DNA from 4 places in the Citrobacter sp. MNAZ 1397 genome. Region 1 is predicted to be linked to each of the others. Evidence: predicted binding sites of a transcription regulator. Region 1 holds the regulator's gene; each other region holds the start of a gene.
What was found. The regulator CRP, encoded in region 1, controls carbon source genes, mostly activating them, when cyclic AMP is high. The targets are predictions, from matches to a motif close to ATGTGANNNNNNTCACAT.
Positions count from the first base shown of each region.

Region 2: a site for CRP is predicted at 1,780-1,797, ahead of L2097_RS22780 (6-phosphofructokinase). Genes of this name have one in related genera too.
Region 3: a site for CRP is predicted at 2,025-2,042, ahead of serC (3-phosphoserine/phosphohydroxythreonine transaminase). Genes of this name have one in related genera too.
Region 4: a site for CRP is predicted at 2,008-2,025, ahead of L2097_RS06030 (sugar transporter). Genes of this name have one in related genera too.

Region 1 is NZ_JAKIVH010000003.1:423,012-426,378, forward strand. It holds gene L2097_RS19170 (YccS/YhfK family putative transporter) at 1-984, opposite strand, end outside; gene crp (cAMP-activated global transcriptional regulator CRP) at 1,038-1,670, opposite strand; gene L2097_RS19180 (OsmC family protein) at 1,980-2,384, shown strand; gene L2097_RS19185 (phosphoribulokinase) at 2,485-3,354, opposite strand.
Region 2 is NZ_JAKIVH010000006.1:90,022-93,388, reverse strand. It holds gene L2097_RS22800 (YdgH/BhsA/McbA-like domain containing protein) at 1-29, shown strand, start outside; gene L2097_RS22795 (YgjV family protein) at 79-582, opposite strand; gene L2097_RS22790 (Crp/Fnr family transcriptional regulator) at 639-1,160, opposite strand; gene L2097_RS22785 (YdgH/BhsA/McbA-like domain containing protein) at 1,301-1,513, shown strand; gene L2097_RS22780 (6-phosphofructokinase) at 1,930-2,910, shown strand; gene L2097_RS22775 (PTS sugar transporter subunit IIB) at 2,921-3,235, shown strand; gene L2097_RS22770 (PTS sugar transporter subunit IIC) at 3,228-3,367, shown strand, end outside.
Region 3 is NZ_JAKIVH010000001.1:2,302,516-2,305,882, forward strand. It holds gene aroA (3-phosphoshikimate 1-carboxyvinyltransferase) at 1-766, opposite strand, end outside; gene serC (3-phosphoserine/phosphohydroxythreonine transaminase) at 837-1,925, opposite strand; gene L2097_RS10835 (DUF421 domain-containing protein) at 2,088-2,780, opposite strand; gene ycaO (30S ribosomal protein S12 methylthiotransferase accessory factor YcaO) at 2,918-3,367, shown strand, end outside.
Region 4 is NZ_JAKIVH010000001.1:1,291,414-1,294,780, forward strand. It holds gene L2097_RS06025 (MarC family NAAT transporter) at 1-628, shown strand, start outside; gene L2097_RS06030 (sugar transporter) at 732-1,934, opposite strand; gene L2097_RS06035 (PhzF family phenazine biosynthesis protein) at 2,105-2,899, shown strand; gene L2097_RS06040 (SDR family NAD(P)-dependent oxidoreductase) at 2,952-3,367, opposite strand, start outside.

The DNA of each region.
Region 1 (3,367 bases):
CAGCACACGGGCTATCTGGCTGAAATGCCAGGCGCAAAACTGCCCAACCGGGTTATCCGGGTGCTGGCGGGCAATTTTCTCCAGCGCGCCAATTTGTTTATCCATATTGAAGCGTTTGGGGTAGCGATGATAAAGAATATCATCGGCGATAACCCGTAACCGCGCGGCAACGGTTTGCGCATTCCAGCGGATAACCTCTTCGGCATGGCTGCGTTCTACCAGTTCCTGGACTTCCTGCGGTTGATGCAGACTAACGGCAATGTGTTCCTGTAAGTCCAGAGCGACCTGGAAAACGCGGCGTAACCGCTTGTAGTCGTTGTTATTATTCGCCGCCAGCATATGCAACTGTTGATAACACTGGCTGATCATATCCACCGCCTTTTGCTGACGTGTCAGCAGCGGGGGGAGGGCTTTTTCTGGATCGACATGTTGCGTCAGCAGGCTGTATTTCGCTTCGCAATAGTCCGCCAACTGGCGATACAGCAGGCTCAATGATTCACGTAGCGGTTGCTCCCGCCATAGCCAGAACCAGAAGGCGTTAAACGCGCCGTACCACAGGGTACCGAACCCATAAATCAGCAATGGTTCCCAGACAGGCATATTTCCGGCGAGGCTTAACGTGAAGATAGCGGCGATAAGCGAGGCGGGCAGCAGGCGTCCGTGAAGCGCGCTGATTTCTGCCGTTACGCCCAGGATAAGGGTCAGACCCGTCAAAATGATCGGCAGGGGGAGCGCTTGCGCCAGAAGCAGTTGTACTGCAAGGCTGCTACCCGCAAAAAGCGAACCGCCGATGATCAGACGTTTAAAAAAGCGTTTGTGTGGTGTATCCAGACCCGCAATATTGCAACAGGCGGGAACGAGTGAGAAAAGCAGCCCCTGCTGTAAATGGCCCAGAATGAGTCCGACAGCCACAGGAAGGCATAACACCAGCGTTTGTCGCAGTGCATAGTTGATTTCGGGGTGATAAATCAGCCTGCGCCACATGGGGAAGAGAGACAAAAACGGCGCATCGTTAAGGGCGATGCGCCGCTTGAGAATTAACGTGTACCGTACACGACGATGGTTTTACCGTGCGCGGAGATCAGGTTTTGATCTTCCAGCATTTTCAGGATACGACCAACGGTTTCGCGGGAGCAACCGACGATCTGACCAATTTCCTGACGGGTAATTTTAATTTGCATACCGTCCGGGTGGGTCATTGCATCCGGCTGTTTTGCCAGATTCAGCAGCGTCTGTGCGATACGGCCTGTCACATCAAGGAAGGCGAGGTTACCGACTTTTTCTGAGGTGACCTGCAGACGACGCGCCATCTGGGAAGACAAACGCATCAGGATATCCGGGTTCACCTGAATTAACTGGCGGAATTTTTTGTAGGAGATTTCGGCCACTTCACAAGCGGTTTTGGCGCGTACCCATGCACTACGCTCCTGACCCTCTTCGAACAGACCCAGTTCACCGATAAAATCTCCCTGGTTAAGGTAAGAGAGGATCATCTCTTTACCTTCTTCATCCTTGATTAGCACAGCCACTGAGCCTTTGACGATGTAATACAACGTTTCCGCTTTTTCACCCTGGTGAATCAGCGTGCTCTTCGACGGGTACTTATGAATGTGGCAATGAGACAAGAACCATTCGAGAGTCGGGTCTGTTTGCGGTTTGCCAAGCACCATGCGCGGTTATCCTCTGTTATAAGCTGGCTCCAGACGCTGGATTCACATATCGCGTCCGGGGTTGCAATCTATCTTCCCCATACCTGGGAAGTGGACCGTCAGACATGCCTGCGGCCTGTAATATGTGATGTCCTCTGCATACATGCATAACGTCAATGTATCACTGTAGCATCCCGATTGTTTTAGCATAGCTTTTGTCGCCTGTCTCCTGGTGTCTCGCTTCAGCTTGACGCAGGTCGCCTTCCGTTGCGCGTTTTCTTATGTACGCGTAATCTGTAAAGAAAATTGTAACTCCGGAGTGAATTAAAAATGCAAGCTCGTGTGAAATGGGTAGAAGGTTTAACGTTCCTTGGCGAGTCTGCGTCCGGGCACCAGATCCTGATGGATGGTAACTCAGGCGACAAAGCCCCCAGCCCGATGGAAATGGTGCTGATGGCGGCGGGGGGATGCAGCGCTATCGATGTTGTCTCTATCTTGCAAAAAGGCCGTCACGATGTGAAAGACTGCGAAGTGAAGCTGACATCGGAGCGCCGCGAGGAGGCTCCGCGTCTGTTTACGCATATCAATTTGCACTTTATCGTGACCGGCAAAGAGCTGAAAGAAGCGGCTGTATCGCGTGCGGTGGATCTCTCTGCTGAGAAATATTGCTCCGTGGCATTAATGCTGGAGAAGGCGGTGAAAATCACGCACTCGTATGAAGTGATTGAGGCCTGAGAACGCAGGCCGGATAAGCGAAGCGCATCAGGCGTTTTCCCCGGTGGCGCTGCGTGCCGGGATACCCTGGCGGGAGCCGATGTTGCGTCCCGCCGGAAGGCTATTGAATCTTCTTCCCTTCCATCAGCCGCTGTACCAGCGGCGTCATGATAAGCTCCATCGCCAGCCCCATTTTTCCGCCCGGCACCACCAGCGTGTTCATGTGCGAAATGAATGACCCCTGGAGCATTGCCAGCAACCAGGGATAGTCGATCCCTTCCAGATTACGAAAATGAATAACCACCAGGCTTTCATCCAGCGAGGGGATCACTTTAGCGGCGAACGGGTTGGAGGTATCTACCGTCGGCACACGCTGGAAGTTGATATGGGTGCGGGAAAACTGGGGAGTAAGGAAGTTGATATAATCTTCCATCGAACGCACCACTGAATCCATTACCGCCTCACGGGAATGGCCGCGCTCACTGGTATCACGCACCAGCTTTTGAATCCACTCAAGGTTAACGATCGGAACCACGCCCACCAGCAGATCGACATGGCGGGCGACATCATGCTGTGGCGTCACCACGCCGCCGTGTAACCCTTCATAAAAAAGCACATCTGTTGGCTCTGGCAAGGGTTGCCAGGGGGTGAAAGTGCCGGGAACCTGATTCCAGGGAACGGCTTCATCATAGGTATGCAGATATTTTCGCGCCTGGCCTTTACCGGTTTGTCCGTACTCAATAAACGTCTGTTCCAGCAGCCCGAAGTCATTCGCTTCCGGGCCAAAATAGCTGATATGTCGGCCTAAATCCCGGGCTTTACGGATTGCCATGTCCATCTCAGGGCGGGTATAGCGGTGAAAACTGTCACCTTCGACCTCGGCGGCATGCAAATTCAGTTGAGCAAAGATTTTGCGAAACGCGAGGCTGGTGGTAGTGGTTCCCGCACCGCTGGAACCTGTTACGGCAATAACCGGATGTTTAGCGGACATAGCAGCTCCCTGA
Region 2 (3,367 bases), on a different contig from region 1:
TGCACATGACCGCAGAACTGACCAAATAAGCGTAACACTGTCGAAAGAGCGCCTGCGGGCGCTTTTTTCGTTTCTGAATTACCCGGCTACCGCCGCTCCTCGTTTTAATCGCCAGTACGACACCAGCGTACTCAGCATAAACGTGCCTTCCATGACGATCGCCATCGGCGAGCCCGCCAGAATATTATTGATAAGCCAGCACAGGCTGCCGCTCACGGTAATCAGTCGTAATCCCGTCGCCGTTGACTGAAAGGCGGCAACCGTCATGAGCAAGCTGCCCGCCAGCGGGAAGATATCCGTTGCGTGCTGCCAGGTCAGCACGCTGCATAACACCGACGCGCAAAGAAATCCCCCTTTCACACGCTGGCTGGTGGTAACGGTCGCCAGAAGATATCGGCAGGCTGCCAGCGCCATCAGTCCGCAGGCGCTGACTTCACCGAGCAGCCAGAAATGGAGCGCCAGCAGGCTGGTAGAGCAGGCGAGTGTCTGTAGAGAGCGCTGGCGACGGACAAACTGAAAGGCTAGCACATCCAGGCCAAACGACAGGCCCGCCAGAATTTGTGAGAGGAAAAATGGTGTCATCGCATCGCCCGCAGCAGAAAAGGGGAGCAGCATAAGAAGGGTGGGCGTGTCGGTCGTTAACCTTTGTTAAGACGCCCGCGAATTCGCGACAAACTCACCGGGGAGATACCGATGTAGCTGGCAAGATCTTTTTGCGTGAGTTGCTGCTCCCAGTCCGGAAAATGGGTCTGCACGTATTGCCAGCGCTGTTCGGGATTATTGAGCAAAAACATCTGCTCTTTCTTTTCCTTGTAAACCACCTGCTGACTGAGCAGCGCCAGCCGCGCGGCGAGGTGTTCGGGTTTATCAAGCAAGCGCAGCGGGATTTCACAAAGCCTGCCAGGGGTGAGCATTTGCAGGCTGTAATCCGCCAGCGAACCGGTGAGCCAGCTCAGGTAGAGAAAACAGCACTCTCCGGCGAAGTAGAACTCTTTCACTCTTTCGTGGCCCTGTGCCGAGTGATACACCGCCCGGGCCGTCCCCTCCTGCAACCAAAACACGCTACGCTGGGGCTCACCTTGCCGTTGCAGAATATCCATCGCCGACACGCTACGCGTGCGCCCAAATTGCTGCAGGGCGGTGAGCCAGTCTGGGGTCATTTTTTACTCTCTTTGTGATTCAAATAATTTGAAAAATAAATGCAAATCATTCCGCTGTTTGTTGATGAGGTTAAGGGCTATTATTTCTTCCATCGAGGCACAGCGCCTCATCTCAACAAACATTCAGAAGGGTTTATATCATGAAAAGCATCAAAACTTTTGTCGCAGTTGTCGCTCTGGCTTCTTCTTTCGGTTCTTTCGCTGCGCAGACCGTCACCGCAACTGACTCTACACTGTCCGGTGCAGAAGCGAAAATTGCCGCTCAGGCGCAACAGGCTGGCGCGTCTTCATACCAGATTACCGAAGCTTTCACCGGTAACCAGGTCCATATGACTGCTGAACTGACCAAATAAGTTTTCCCGCATTGCCGCTGTCCCTGGCTCTTCGGAGCGGGGACAGGTTCTTTTTTTTCCCCGGTTTACTCTCTCCCTCTTCTGAATTACCTCCCCATATGCCTCTTTTACGCTAAAAAATGCGGCTACAATCACAAAATTACTCTCTGTCGAAACACCGTAACGACGATTTTATTTCCCCATTACCTCCCCGCTCTTATTTTTTTATAACCCAATGATTGAAAAGAAATTAATAAAAATACTGTGAGTTGAATCCTACTGGATTTATGTGATTTTTATCACAAATAATGAGTTGTTAATATCTCTGTCAATGGCTGGTGGTAACAAAATTATCCGTAAAATGTGACTTTCATTGCAAATATGCCCCTTGAAGTCAGGGAAAAATATTCGCACAGGCAGCCAGTGGGGAATTCGCGATGAAAATCGGTGTAGTCATTAGCGGTGGTGATGTATCGGGAATAAATAATTTTATTTTTCAAATCGCTAGACTGACGCAGGCAGAAATTACCCTGTTCAACGGAGGGATACCTGGTTTACTTGAAAAGAAACACAATGAAATTGACTGGCGGGATTTAGTGGATTTTTCCATTGCCTCTATCCCTATTATTACCTCTGGTCGCACAACCCGTAAATTAGTGCGAAGTGAATACGAAACGATTGCGAAAAAATTAAAATCGTTGCGAATTGATGTGCTGGTTATGGCGGGTGGTGACGGATCGCTGCAATTTTTGAATACGCTCAGTGAGTTTGATGTGAATTGTTTTGGCGTCGGCATGACGATTGATAATGATGTGTATGGCAGCGATTATTCGATTGGCTTTTCTACCGCTTGCGAACAAATTATCAAAGAAGTTTCCCGACTCAGAAATACCGGCCGGGCGTTACCCGGTCGTGTATTTATGGTGGAAGTCTTGGGTGGTTACTGTGGCGAGTTGACGCTGCAATCGGCGATCAAAAGCAATGCGGATATTGCTCTTATTCCGGAATGCCAGATCCCCATTGATGAGTTATCTCAACGTATTAAAGACCGCCTTGCCAGCCAGAACAGTGTGGTGATCCTGTGTTCCGAAGGTTACACCAGAGAGTATACGCCCGGTTTTCAGGGTGCTATCGACACCATGATCAAGCAGCTTGAACCACGGATTGGTGTGCGTATTCGTAAAACAATTATTGGCTATGGTCTACGTAACGGTGACCCCACCTGTGAAGAAATTTATCAGGGCACCATTATGGCCAGTGAAGTCGTACGTTGTATTCAATCTGGCATGAAGAATAAAGCCATTATTATCAATTCCAGTAATAAACCTATTCCGATTGATCTTGTTAGTATGAAAAAACGTCTGGTAGATACAGAAGGACATCCCTACAAACTGGCCAAACAACTCAATATTATTTGAGGAGATTTACATGCTTAAAGTTCTCTGCGTATGTGGCTGCGGCCTCGGCTCCAGCTTTGCGATCGAAATGAGCGCGAAAGCGGTGCTGAAAAAATTAGAAATTCCGGCAAAAGTTGAACACACGACAGTTTCAGAAGCCGGTGCATTTAAATCCGATATGATTTTGACACAAAAAGTCTTTGCCGACATTTTAACGGCAGATGCCAGTGAAGAAGAAATCAAACGAGTCGTTGTGCTTAATAAATTAACCGATAAAGAAGAGATCGAACAAAAAATTATCGCGTTCTTAAAACTGCATAACATGAAGGTAACTGACCATGAATAGCTTTGTTGAGTTTATCGTCAAGGATTTACTCGGGCAGGCATCGATATTAATTGCTTTTATTGCCATGCTCGGTTTGATCTTACAAAAGAAATCGCCGGGAAAAATTGCCGAAGGAACCTTTAAAACGCTGCT
Region 3 (3,367 bases), on a different contig from region 1:
TAATCGCGCCGGCCGCAAGGAAATAAGAGGCAGAGGAAGCATCACCTTCCACAAGATAGTGCCCGGGCGAGGTATACTGCTGATTACCGCGCACGACAAAGCGCTGATATTGCTGATTTTCAACTTCAACACCGAAGGTGTGCATCAGATGCAGCGTAATATCGATATAGGGTTTAGAAACCAGGTCTCCTTTAATGGAGATAACGGTATCTTGCGTCGCAAGCGGAGCGGTCATCAGCAATGCAGTCAAAAACTGGCTGGATACGCTGCCGTCAACCTCAACGCTGCCGCCGATGAACCCGCCGCGCAGGCGCAGAGGCGGATAATTTTCCTGTTCCAGATAATCAATCTGCGCGCCGCCCTGACGTAGTGCATCCACCAGATGGCCAATCGGTCGCTCTTTCATGCGCGGTTCGCCGGTCAGGACAATGTCATTGCTGCCAAGGCACAGCGCGGCTGCCAGCGGACGCATTGCCGTTCCTGCATTGCCCAAGAATAACTCCAGTGGTTTTTCTGTCGTTAACGGCCCGCCGACGCCGGTTACTTCACAGCGAGTACGATCCGCAGACAGCGTAAAGGAAACTCCCAACGCACTGAGCGCATTGAGCATATGGCGTACATCGTCGCTATCCAGAAGATTGGTCAGTACGGTGGTGCCCTGTGCGAAGGCGGCCAGTAACAAGGCGCGGTTGGAAACACTTTTTGAACCAGGCAGATTAATAGTGCCATCTACCCGCGCGATGGGTTGTAACGTCAGGGATTCCATAAAACTCAACTCTCAACAAACAGAATAAAAAACCCCGCAGCCAGGCTACGGGGTATGAGGCAAGCCAAATTTAGCCGTGGCGACGTTCAAAGTCAGCCATAAAGTCAGTCAGCGCTTTTACGCCTTCCAGCGGCATCGCGTTATAGATAGAAGCACGCATGCCACCGACAACGCGGTGGCCTTTCAGTGCATGCAGCCCTGCCGCCAGTGACTCTTCCAGGAAAATTTTGTCGAGCGCGTTGTCAGCCAACTGGAACGGAACGTTCATGCGAGAACGGTTCGCTTTGGCAACATCGTTACGGTAGAAATCACTTTTATCAATCACACCGTACAGCAGGTCAGCTTTTTGCTGATTAATACGGTCCATGGCTGCAACGCCGCCATTGTTTTTCAGCCATTTGAAGACGAGGCCAGCCAGATACCAGGCAAACGTCGGCGGCGTGTTAAACATGGAATCGTTTTGCGCAAGGATGGTGTAATCCAGAATGGAAGGGCAAGATTGATGCGCTTTACCCAGCAGATCCTCACGAACGATAACCAGCGTTAAGCCTGCCGGGCCGATATTTTTCTGCGCACCTGCATAAATCACGCCGTAGCGGGAAACATCCAGCGGAGTGGACAGAATAGTGGAAGAGAGATCTGCCGTTACCACCACATCGGACGCAAAGTTCGGCGTTTCATTGATGGCAATACCGTCAATGGTTTCGTTCGGGCAGAAGTGCAAGTAAGCGCTGTTATCGCTCAGTTGCCACTCGCTCATCGGCTTCACGCCACGCAGCCCCTCTACAGAGATTTTTGCGTCGATAACATTTGGGGAGCAGTATTTTTTTGCTTCTTTGATTGCACTCGCCGCCCAGTAACCTGCATCAACATAATCTGCAGTGGTTTTATTCCCCAGAATGTTCAACGGGATACCGGCAAACTGACCACGACCACCGCCATGGCAGAACAAAACTTTGTAGTTCGAGGGAATATTCAGCAGATCGCGAAAATCCTTTTCTGCTTCCTCAGCCACCTGAATAAATTCTTTACCACGGTGGCTGATTTCCATCACCGATGTACCAAGACCGTGCCAGTCACAGAGTTCCTGTTGAGCCTGTTTAAGCACATCCGCCGGTAACATTGCCGGACCTGAACTGAAATTAAAGACCTGAGCCATTTCCCCTCACCACGCTAAAAGCAATAAGTTATAACAGTGGATATCGGTTTTATCATTCAGTGACACGCGCCGCAATGTCTAAAACTTATGACCCGAAAAATGCGGTCATTGTCACACAAAACATTCTTCCGCCTAATCGTCATAAAACCGACATAATGGCTATCACGTTACCCGAATTCCCCGGCTGGCCTTCGACCATTCTGGATTTGCGCAGCGTGGACACAATTGATGGCAGCCCGCCGGCATGACCATGATTTTACTGCATTGAACACAGGCGTAGTCTCCCGCCTCAGGTACGGTAGTGAAACGTTCAGAAAACGCCTTCGGTAAAATACACAGCCCCGGTTTTACATCTTCATCGGTATAGTAAAAGACGCTCAGTTGACCATTGGTCTCCAGGATGGCCAGCCTCACCTGTCCCAGATGATCAACGCCGCGAATGCGTAGCTCCATAAAGAATTCAAATTCCGTCATGTTCTGCTTATCTAATTTCTCCCAGACAAATTCCCCTTCATGAATGATGATGGCGGGCTTTCCTTCCAGCAGATCTTCCAGTTTCTCACTGTGCGTCATGAACCACATCACCAGGCGGTACAGTACCGCGAGGGTAACAAATACCACCAGTACCGGAAGCATTGGCACATCGTCATAAAACGCAACGTCGCCTGCCGCTGAGCCTAACGTCAGAATGATCAATACCTCAAAGAGCGACATCTGACGCACACCACGTCGCCCTGTGATTTTGAGAAATATAAAGACCAAAACAAAGGTATAAAGGCTACGAAGCGCAACTTCGCCAAGAAACTCCAGAGGAACCTTATCCAGCGCCATGCGGTGGAGATCAAACGCTTTCATTTTTTTATGTCCGAACAATAAGTTAGATCCATTAATGATAGTCAAAAGTTTTATTTTCGCAGGTCAGCCCCCAAAGATAGCGTCAGTCACGTAAAACCCGTATCATTGCCCGCTTTACGTACAAAAAAGTGACTGCTATGACGCAAACCTATATCCCCGGCAAAGACGCCGCACTGGAAGATTCCATCGCTCGCTTCCAGCAAAAACTGCTCGACCTCGGCTTCAATATTGAAGAGGCCTCCTGGCTGAACCCGGTACCTAACGTCTGGTCCGTGCATATTCGCGATAAAGACTGCGCGCTGTGCTTTACCAACGGTAAAGGCGCAACCAAAAAGGCAGCGCTGGCATCTGCGCTGGGTGAATATTTTGAGCGTCTGTCCACCAACTATTTCTTTGCCGATTTTTGGTTAGGTGATGACGTGGCTAACGGTCCATTTGTCCATTATCCGAATGAAAAGTGGTTCACGCTGACCGAAGACGACACACTGCCGGAAGGCATTCTCGATCCGCGCCTGCGTGAATTTTACGATCCGGAAAACGAACTGACGGCAGGTATGCTGATCGATCTGCAGTCCGGCAACGAAGCT
Region 4 (3,367 bases), on a different contig from region 1:
TCCGCTGGCGAACCCGCTTACCACCGTGGCGCTCTTTTTGGGGCTCGCGGGCAATATGAACAGCGCCCAGCGCAACCAACAGTCGCTGATGGCCTCTGTCTATGTCTTTGCCATCATGATGGTGGCGTATTATGCCGGGCAACTGGTGATGAATACCTTCGGAATTTCGATACCGGGGTTGCGTATCGCCGGTGGCCTGATCGTGGCCTTTATCGGTTTCCGTATGCTTTTCCCGCCGCAGAAAATGCATGAGGCGCCGGAGATCAAAACCAAATCGGAAGAGCTGGAAGAGGAGCCGACGGCCAATATCGCTTTCGTTCCCTTAGCGATGCCGAGTACTGCCGGGCCGGGGACGATTGCGATGATCATCAGCTCCGCGTCGACCGTGCGCGAAAGCACCGACTTCCCTGAGTGGGTGTTAATGGTTGCGCCCCCGCTGATTTTCGCCGTCGTGGCAGTGATTCTGTGGGTATGTTTGCGTAGCTCCGGCGCGATAATGCGGCTGGTGGGTAAGGGTGGGATTGAGGCTATCTCCCGGCTGATGGGCTTTTTGCTGGTCTGTATGGGGGTTCAGTTTATCATTAATGGCGTGTTGGAAATCATTGCAACCTACCACGCTACGGCCTGATGCGACCGCGTGAGAGCGGCCAACAGCCCGTGATGACTGAGACGGGACGAGGAGAAGAACCCGTCAGCGGGTTGCGAAACGACAACCCGCTGACGGTGAGGCATTACAGAGTGTGCGGTTGCTGTCTTTCTTCTGCTGATACCGGCCAGCGCCGGAAAATCACGACCGACCAGACCAGCGCGGCCAGCGCAGGAATAGCACCCGCATAGCCAATGGCTGACATCGACCACTGCAGGCTGATTTGGTTACCGACCAGCGCGCCTGCGCCAATCCCGATATTGAAAATTCCCGAGAACAGTGACATGGCCACATCGGTCGCATCCGGTGCCAGCGCCAGGACTTTCACCTGCATACCGAGGCCGATAATCATAATTGCGATACCCCAGAAAATGCTCAGCACGGCCAGGTTTATCTCACTGCCTGCCGCAGGGCGTAGCAACAACAGCGAAATAACCAGCAGGCCAATCGCGCCGCTGATAAGGCCGGAGGCATGTTTATTGCCCAGTTTGCCAAACAGCACGCTACCGAGGATCCCCGCACCGCCGAGTATCAGCAGCAACAAGGTCGCGAAATTACCGCTGAGGCCCGCCACCGTCTGCACGAACGGTTCGATATAGCTGTAGGCGGTGTAGTGGGCGGTAACCACAATGACCGTCAGCAAATAAATGGACAACAGTGCCGGGCGACGGAACAGTTCAGGCAGACTACGCAGTGAACCTGAGTGCTCACTGGGCAGTTTCGGCAACAGTTTAATCAGACACAGCAGAGTAACCAGCGCGCCAAAGCCGATGGCGAAGAAGGTCGTACGCCAGCCAAAATATTGGCCGACGACGCGACCAATCGGAATACCCAGCACCATCGCCAGCGCGGTACCGGTAGCGATAAGGCTCAGCGCCTGCGCGCGTTTACCTGCCGGGGCCAGTCGTATTGCGAGCGACGCGGTGATGGACCAGAAAATCGCATGGGCGAAAGCAATACCAATGCGGCTGATTACCAGCACATGGAAATTCCACGCCAGGAAGGAGAGGACATGACTGCCAATAAACAAAACGAACAGGCCAATCAGCAGCTTGCGACGCTCTACCTGGCTGGTCAGCAGCATAAACGGCAGTGACATCAGCGCCACAACCCAGGCGTAGATCGTCAGCATGATACCGACCTGCGGGGTTTCCATATTGAAACTTTGCGCGATGTCCGACAGCAGCCCCACAGGCACGAACTCAGTAGTGTTGAAAATGAACGCGGCAATGGCAAGCGTAACCACCCGAAGCCACGCGACTTTTCGTGAAACCATTTGTGTTGTCATATCTTTTGGGATCGGTTGCAGGGGAAGAATATGGGCAGATCTTAGATCTAATTCTGCTCAAAATACAAACTTTTTGTGATCAATGTCTCATTTTTAATTGGGGCACAACGTTGTCAGTTGAAACAAAAAGCAATACAAGAGAAAAACAAAGGAAAACAAGAGGAAAGGCTATGCACACAATCGACTTCTATATGGTGGACGCGTTTAGCGACCATACGTTTGGCGGTAATGCCGCCGCAGTTTGTCCGCTAACGGAATGGTTGCCGGATGATGTGTTGTTGAAAATGGCACAGCAACACAACCAGTCTGAGACGGCGTTCTTTGTTCGTAACGACGACGGCTTTGAGCTGCGCTGGTTTACCACGCAGTACGAAATCAACCTTTGCGGGCATGCCACGCTTGCCGCCGCGCACGTGATTTTTGAATACCTGGACTACCCCGATACACACATTAACTTTACTACCCGTTTTGTTGGCCCGCTTATCGTAAGCCGCAAAGGCGACTGGCTGACCCTGGACTTCCCGGCCTGGCAGACAGAACGGGTGGCAGCACCGCCTGCGCTGCTGTTTGAAACACTGGGTATCACCCAGGCCAAAGAGGTACGCGTGGCGCGCGATTATATGGTGGTGCTGGAAAACCAGCAGCAGGTTGAAGCGGTGACCCCTGACATCGCCGCGATGATCCCTTTAAAGAAAATGGTCTGTATTACCGCGCCAGGCGACAAGCATGATTTTGTCAGTCGCTTTTTCTGTCCGGGCGAATCGGTGCCGGAAGATCCGGTAACCGGCTCGACCCACAGCATGCTGATTCCATACTGGGCGGATAAACTCGGTAAATCCGTTTTGCAGGCACGTCAACTTTCAGCCCGTGGCGGTGAACTGCGCTGCGAAGCGCGTGGCGAAAGGGTATTGATTGGCGGTCAGGCAACCACCTATCTGATAGGTAAAGTCTACTTGCGCGGCTGAATACAAGCGTAGATGAGAAATTAAGACGGGTGACAGTGTCACCCGTCTTTCGTTACTTAAGCGATGCGCCGCCACAGATCACCAATTCCTGACCGGTAATGGCCGCCGCCTCTGGTGACAGGACAAATCCTACCAGTGCTGCCACTTCCTCAGGCGAAATCAATCGTCCAATGGGCGGCATAGTGGGCGGCGAGCTTGCGCGTCCGGGCGCACTGAGCATCGGCGTTTGTGTCGCCCCAGGAGCGACCACGTTGGCGGTGATCCCCCTCGGCGCCAGTTCTGCTGCCCAACTGCGCACCATGCCCACCAGCGCCGCCTTGGTGGCAACATACTGCGATCGTCCCGATGCACCGCGCGACGTCCGGCTGCCAATGACCACTATCCTGCCTCCGGACGCCATCTGTGGGGCAAAGTGATTGATCAGCGTCTCCGCCGCCAGCACATGCAATTGCCACAACCGCTGACTGA